DNA from 3 places in the Streptomyces sp. NPDC050211 genome. Region 2 is predicted to be linked to each of the others. Evidence: riboswitches for the same ligand, from Rfam matches in the RefSeq annotation. Region 2 holds a riboswitch; each other region holds the start of a gene.

Region 1 (2,259 bases), on a different contig from region 2:
TGCGGTATCCGGACCGGGTGACGATGTGCATCAGCTCGCAGGCGGGCTGCGGTATGAACTGTCCGTTCTGCGCCACCGGGCAGGCAGGCCTCGACCGGAATCTGTCCACCGCCGAGATCGTGCACCAGATCGTGGACGGGATGCGGGCGCTCAGGGACGGCGAGATTCCCGGAGGGCCCGCGCGGCTGTCCAACATCGTCTTCATGGGCATGGGCGAGCCGCTCGCCAACTACAAGCGGGTCGTGGGTGCCATTCGCGCGCTCACCGACCCCGAACCCGACGGGCTCGGGCTCTCGCAGCGCGGGATCACCGTCTCCACCGTCGGGCTCGTCCCGGCCATCCACCGGTTCGCCGACGAGGGCTTCAAGTGCCGGCTCGCGATCTCGCTGCACGCGCCGGACGACGAGCTGCGCGACACCCTCGTACCGGTCAACACCCGGTGGAAGGTGCGCGAGGTGCTCGAGGCCGGATGGGAGTACGCGGCCCGGTCCGGGCGCCGGCTGTCCATCGAGTACGCGCTGATCCGGGACATCAACGACCAGGCCTGGCGCGGTGACCGGCTCGGACGGCTGCTCAAGGGCAGGCCGGTGCATGTGAATCTGATCCCGCTGAACCCGACGCCGGGCTCGAAGTGGACGGCCTCCCGTCCGGAGGACGAGAAGGCGTTCGTCGAGGCGATCGCCGCGCATGGTGTGCCGGTGACGGTCCGGGATACCCGTGGTCAGGAGATCGACGGGGCGTGTGGTCAGCTCGCGGCCACCGAGAGGTAGTCTGATCGACGTCGGTACATCGACGTCGGTACAACTTCATATCCAATTCATTTTCCGACAGGGGAGCGCCACAGCGCTGAGAGTGCGGCAGCCATAGTTCCGGCGGGCCGCAGACCCTCTGAACCTCGCCCAGGTCATTCTGGGTAGGAAGTTCGGTCTTCACTCATGAGAACCACGAACAAGTACATAGCCGTGGCCGTCGGGCTGGGCCTCGTCACGCTGTCCGCGTGCGGATCGTCGTCCGACTCCGCCGGCGGCGACTCCAAGACCGTCACGCTCGTCAGCCACGACTCCTGGGCCGTCTCCAAGAGCGTCATCGCCGAGTTTGAGAAGAAGTCCGGGTACCAGGTCAAGGTCCTGGAGGACGGCGACGCCGGGCAGGCCGTCAACAAGGCGATCCTGACCAAGGACAACCCGCAGGGCGACGTCTTCTTCGGCGTCGACAACACCCTGCTCTCGCGGGCCCTCGACAACGACCTCTTCCAGTCGTACGAGGCGAAGGGCGCCGACCAGATCAAGCCCGAGTACCGGGTCGACGAGGACGAGCACCGCGTCACGCCCGTCGACACCGGCGACATCTGCGTCAACTACGACAAGGCGTACTTCAGCAAGCACAAGCTGACCCCGCCCACCTCCTTCGACGACCTGATCAAGCCGGCCTACAAGAACCTCCTCGTCACCGAGAACGCGTCCACCTCCTCACCGGGACTGGGCTTCCTCCTCGGGACCGCCGCCAAGTACGGCGACGACGGCTGGCAGGACTACTGGAAGAAGCTGAAGGCCAACGGCGTGAAGGTCGTCGACGGCTGGGAGCAGGCCTACAACGAGGAGTTCTCCGGTTCCGCGGGCGGCAAGAAGGCCAAGGCCGACCGGCCGCTCGTCGTCTCGTACGCCTCCTCGCCGCCCGCCGAGGTCATCTACGCCGACCCGAAGCCGGCCACCGCGCCGACCGGCGTCGCGACCGGCACCTGCTTCCGGCAGGTCGAGTACGCGGGGCTGCTGAGCAACGCGGGGAACACCGAGGGCGGCAAGGCACTCCTCGACTTCATGCTCACCAAGACGTTCCAGGACGACATGCCGCTGAACATGTTCGTCTACCCGGTGCGTGAAGGCGCCCAGGTGCCCGAGGAGTTCACCAAGTACGGTCCGCAGGCCGAGGATCCCGAGACCATGGACCCGGCGAAGATCGCCGACAACCGTGACGACTGGGTCAAGTCATGGACCTCGCTCGTACTGAAGTAGCCCCCGAAGTAGCCTCCGTCCGCAGGAAGTACGCGACGCGGCTCGGGCTCATGGCCGTGCCCGTCGCGTTCTTCGCGGTCTTCTTCGCCTACCCCGTCGCCGCGATCCTCGCGCGCGGACTCCATGTCGACGGAGCCTGGCAACTCGCCCGGATCTGGGACGTGGTGGCGCAGTCGGACATCCGTCATGTCCTGTGGTTCACCACCTGGCAGGCCCTCGCCTCCACCGCGCTCACCCTCCTCGTGGC
Region 2 (2,259 bases):
GTTGAGGGGGTGCAGGTCGTTGAAGACCAGTCCGCGGTCGTGCACGGCGGCCACGGCGGTCTCGGTGGCGCGGTGCACCGCTAACGCCCAGCGGGTGTACGCGGCGACGGCGTCCGGGTCCGGTTCGGGCTGGAGCAGCGGATGGCGTTGCACGATCGCGGAGTTGAGGGTGCCGCCCGTCAGGAAGTCCATCACGAGGAAGCGGTGGTCGCCGAGGGTGAACCAGTCCCGTACTCCGGGTGCGACCCCCAGCCCGGTGAGCCGCTCCAGGGCCGCCTTCTCCCGTTCCAGGCGGGTCACGGCATCCGCTCCGTCCACGGTGAGTCCCGCGTACGGCCGGGCCTCCTTCAGTACGACCTGCTCGCCGGTCCGCACATCGGTGCCGGCGTAGACCCCGCCCCCGTTGGAGAAGTGCAGCGCCCGTTCGATGCGGTACGGCAGGTCGCGGGTGGTGGTGGCGTTCCGCGCGTCGAGGTGCGGGCGCAGGAACTCCGGGAGCGTCACCCACGCGGGGGGCCGGAAGGCGGGGTCCCGGCGGTCGGGGACCAGTCGGCCGTCCGGGTCCTCGACGGCGGGGACGACGACGCCGTTCTCGTCGACGCAGTGGCGTTCGGTGAAGCCGCCGTAGCGCACGTACAGCGGGCCCTCGTTCCAGCGCAGATCGCTGAGGATGGCGGGTCCGGGCTCGCCGGACAGCAGGTCGCCCAACTCCTTGAGAATCCGGTGGAGTTCGGTCTCGTCCGCCGGGTAGAGGGTGGCGAACTTGCCGCTGTCACCGCGGCTGGCGTACTTGGAGTTGCGCAGGAGCAGCGGCTGGGCGCCGGGCACGAGCTTGAAGGGGATGCCGCGCGGTACGCAGTAGTCCCACAGTCTGGCGGCGGTCTTCTCGGCGTTGTCGAGGCAGGCCGAGACGTGGATCTTCCAGCCCTGGCCCGGGAGCCCGGGGCACGGCGTGCCGTGCTCGTCGACCGGGGCGAGCTGAAGCCAGTCACCGGAGGTGAAGCTCCGCCAGCCTTCCGGGACCGGCCGCAGCGCGGCCTCAAACAGGGAGGCGGCGCCGACGGCGGACAGACGGTCCGGTGTCTCGTAGAAGATCCGGTCGGCGAGACAGTAGATCTCGTAGCGCCTGTCCATCGGCCCTCCTCGGGGGCGGCGTGGGTTCGAGAGTTCCACGCCGCCCGGCGAGGCGGACAGTCGCACATGTCATGAATCCGACATGCGAAATGCACGGGTCCCGGGCATACGAATGGCACACGAATGACCTACGAGACGGGTTCCCTTCGCCGGCATTACCCGGATCAGGTAACTGGGGGTCGCCTTCCGGTCGTCCCACTACTACGACCTTCCGGCCTCTCAGCCCGACCGTCGACGTCGGCAACGGCGGAGACTCACGCCTTCCGCCAGAGTCGGCTACTTCGGTTGGACTCCCTCACTCGTCCCGTAGGCCTACTACTAGGATAAAACGCCCAAGCCTCTACGGAACCCCCTGAATGGAAATTTTCCGAATATGGAACGAAGGTGATTACTGAGACACGAGTGAACACGACTGAAAGGCCCAGCAGATGCCGAAGTACCTCATCAAGGTCAGGTTGACCGTCGACGGGCTGAAGGGCCTGCTCAACGAGGGCGCAGCCGCGCGCCGCCAGGTCGTCGAGCGCATGGTCCAGGGACTCGGGGGCCGGCTCGAGTCGCAGTACTGGGCCTTCGGGGACGACGACGTCTACGTCACGGTGGAACTCCCGGACAACACCTCGGCGGCGGCCATCGGCCTGGTCACGTCGGCGGCGGGCGGCGTCCGCACGAGCACGGTCGTCCTCCTCTCCCCCGAAGAGATCGACGAGGCGATCCGACGGAACGTGGAGTACCGGGCCCCGGGCGCCTGACTCACCCCGGGTAGCGGGATGAGCGGCCCGGACCGCCGCCGCAGCCCTCGAGCGCGACGGCAGCCACGACAGCCGCGCTAATCCTCCGGCGGGAACACCGGCTCCCCGCTCCCCAGCAGCGTGATCATGATCGCCTCCACCGGGCAGCTCTCCGCCGCCTCCAGGATCTGTTCGTTGGCGTCCGTCTCGGGGTCGACGGGGTGGGACTGCCGTCCGGTGTCGAGGCGGAAGCCGTCCGGGGCGTGGTGGAGGCACTGGGCGGAGCCGATGCAGATGGAGCGGTCGACCTCGACCTGCCAGCGGTCGCCCATGGCGCTACGCCTCCCAGCCCGCCGGGAGATGGATCATCTTGTGTTCGAGATACTCGCCGTAGCCC
Region 3 (2,259 bases), on a different contig from region 2:
GGTCCGGCTGCACGATCTCGGTGAACGTACGGCCCTTGTCCTTGCCCGTGTCGACCCGGATCGTCGCCTTCTTGCAGGTGCCGTTCGCCTGCTGCTGCGCCGAGGAACCCTCCGCGGTGGAGGTGTCACCGGTCGGGGTCTCACCCGAGGCGTTGACGTCCTTGCAGCTGACCTCGTCCACCTTGGTGACTGTGGCCTGCTGCGTCTGCCGGTCGAAGCCGACCCCGGTGCGCTCGTGCGGCGGCGCTCCGCCGGGCCACAACACTGCGAGCCCTACGACCACGGCCGCGGCGAACGGGATGAGGATCGCCGCGATGATCTTGCGCAGATGCTGGGAGACGGGCGCCGCGGGACCGTGACTGTGCGAGTGGCCATGTCCGCCACCACCGCCGCCCCCGGGTCCGTGTCCGCCCCCGCCGCCGTGATCGTGGCCGCCACCGGCCCCCGAACTCTGGCCGGGTCCGGCGTCGGAGGCGGGCCCGTGCTCATGCCAGTCGCCGGATCTGGTTCCGGCTCCAGTCTCGCGACCGCCGCCGGAAACAGGCCCGCTTCCACGGCTGTTGCCGTTCGCGGGGCCGCTTCCGGAGCCGGGGCCGCGGGGCGGCTCGGGCGGTGGGTACGGGGACTGATGCGTCGTGGTCACCGCCCGATCATCGCAAGAACGGCCGGGGCCCACTGTTCAGCGCGCCCGAATTGACGCTAGCGTGTAGGCACCTTTGTACACGCGGGAGCTCGGAGCACCGGGCTGAGAGGGCGCTGACCTCCGTCTTCGCAATGTTTCACGTGGAACGTCATCGGATTCGAGTGATGTTCCCCATGAAACGGCGGCAGACGGAAACCGCTGCGTCGACCGCTGAACCTGTTACCGGGTAATGCCGGCGTAGGGAGTAGGTCTCATGACCATCAAGGACACACGCACGCCTGCCTCCACGCAGAACGCGACGGACGGTCCGTCGCCGACTCCGACCAGCGAGGAGGCCGGGAAGTCCATCGGCTGGCACAAGGCGTACATCGAGGGCTCACGCCCTGATCTGCGCGTGCCGGTCCGCCAGGTGCACCTCACCAACGGGCAGTCGGTCACGCTGTACGACACCTCCGGCCCGTACACCGATCCGCTCGTCGACACCGACGTCCGCCGGGGGCTCGCCCCGCTGCGAGAGAACTGGATCGTCGCCCGCGGCGACACCGAGGAGTACGCGGGCCGTCCCGTCCGCCCCGAGGACGACGGCATCAAGCACACCTCGCCGCGCGGCGGCCTGCGCAACCTCGACGCGGTCTTCCCCGGACGGCCACGCCAGCCGCGCCGCAGCCGCGACGACAAGGCCGTCACCCAGCTCGCCTACGCGCGCCGGGGCGAGATCACGCCCGAAATGGAGTTCGTGGCCGTCCGGGAGGAGGTTTCGCCCGAAGTGGTCCGTGAGGAGATCGCGGCGGGCCGGGCCGTGCTGCCCGCGAACGTCAACCACCCGGAGATCGAGCCGATGATCATCGGCAAGCGGTTCCTGGTGAAGGTCAACGCCAACATCGGCAACTCCGCGGTCACTTCCTCCATCGAGGAGGAGGTCGAGAAGATGACCTGGGCGACCCGCTGGGGCGCCGACACGGTCATGGACCTGTCCACCGGCCGCAATATCCACACGACCCGTGAGTGGGTGCTGCGCAACTCCCCCGTCCCCATCGGCACGGTCCCCCTCTACCAGGCCCTGGAAAAGGTCGACGGCCGCGCCGAGGAGCTGACCTGGGAGATCTACAAGGACACGGTCATCGAACAGGCCGAACAGGGCGTGGACTACATGACCGTCCACGCGGGCGTTCGCCTGCCGTTCGTACCGCTCACCGCCAACCGCAAGACCGGCATCGTCTCGCGCGGCGGCTCGATCATGGCGGCGTGGTGCCTGGCGCACCACAAGGAATCGTTCCTCTACGAGAACTTCGAGGAACTCTGCGAGATCCTCGCCGCCTACGACGTCACGTACTCGCTCGGCGACGGTCTGCGGCCCGGCTCCATCGCGGACGCCAATGACGAGGCGCAGTTCGCGGAACTCCGAACTCTCGGGGAACTCAACCAGATCGCGAAGCGTTTCAACGTACAGACCATGATCGAGGGCCCGGGACATGTCCCGATGCACAAGATCAAGGAGAACATCGACCTTCAGCAGGAGATCTGCGATGAAGCTCCGTTCTATACGCTCGGCCCGCTGACGACGGACGTCGCGCCGGCGTACGACCACATCACTTCCGGCATCGGTGCCGCGATGA

Evidence for each region. A riboswitch is a leader RNA that binds a small molecule or an ion and turns the genes downstream of it on or off. The one in region 2 is predicted to bind thiamine pyrophosphate.
Region 1: it holds a riboswitch for thiamine pyrophosphate, as region 2 does, so the genes downstream of both, AB0I98_RS29050 (thiamine ABC transporter substrate-binding protein) here and lanKC (class III lanthionine synthetase LanKC) in region 2, are expected to answer to the same signal.
Region 3: it holds a riboswitch for thiamine pyrophosphate, as region 2 does, so the genes downstream of both, thiC (phosphomethylpyrimidine synthase ThiC) here and lanKC (class III lanthionine synthetase LanKC) in region 2, are expected to answer to the same signal.

What each region holds. Positions count from the first base shown of each region.
Region 1 is NZ_JBFALC010000034.1:20,071-22,329, forward strand. Features, by position in the region: gene rlmN (23S rRNA (adenine(2503)-C(2))-methyltransferase RlmN) at 1-770, shown strand, start outside; TPP riboswitch at 820-938, shown strand; gene AB0I98_RS29050 (thiamine ABC transporter substrate-binding protein) at 936-2,012, shown strand; gene AB0I98_RS29055 (iron ABC transporter permease) at 2,063-2,259, shown strand, end outside.
Region 2 is NZ_JBFALC010000025.1:67,310-69,568, forward strand. Features, by position in the region: gene lanKC (class III lanthionine synthetase LanKC) at 1-1,134, opposite strand, end outside; TPP riboswitch at 1,259-1,441, opposite strand; gene AB0I98_RS24315 (GYD domain-containing protein) at 1,563-1,883, shown strand; gene AB0I98_RS24320 (ferredoxin) at 1,961-2,194, opposite strand; gene AB0I98_RS24325 (aldehyde dehydrogenase) at 2,199-2,259, opposite strand, start outside.
Region 3 is NZ_JBFALC010000013.1:40,259-42,517, reverse strand. Features, by position in the region: gene AB0I98_RS16345 (YibE/F family protein) at 1-643, opposite strand, end outside; TPP riboswitch at 715-904, shown strand; gene thiC (phosphomethylpyrimidine synthase ThiC) at 897-2,259, shown strand, end outside.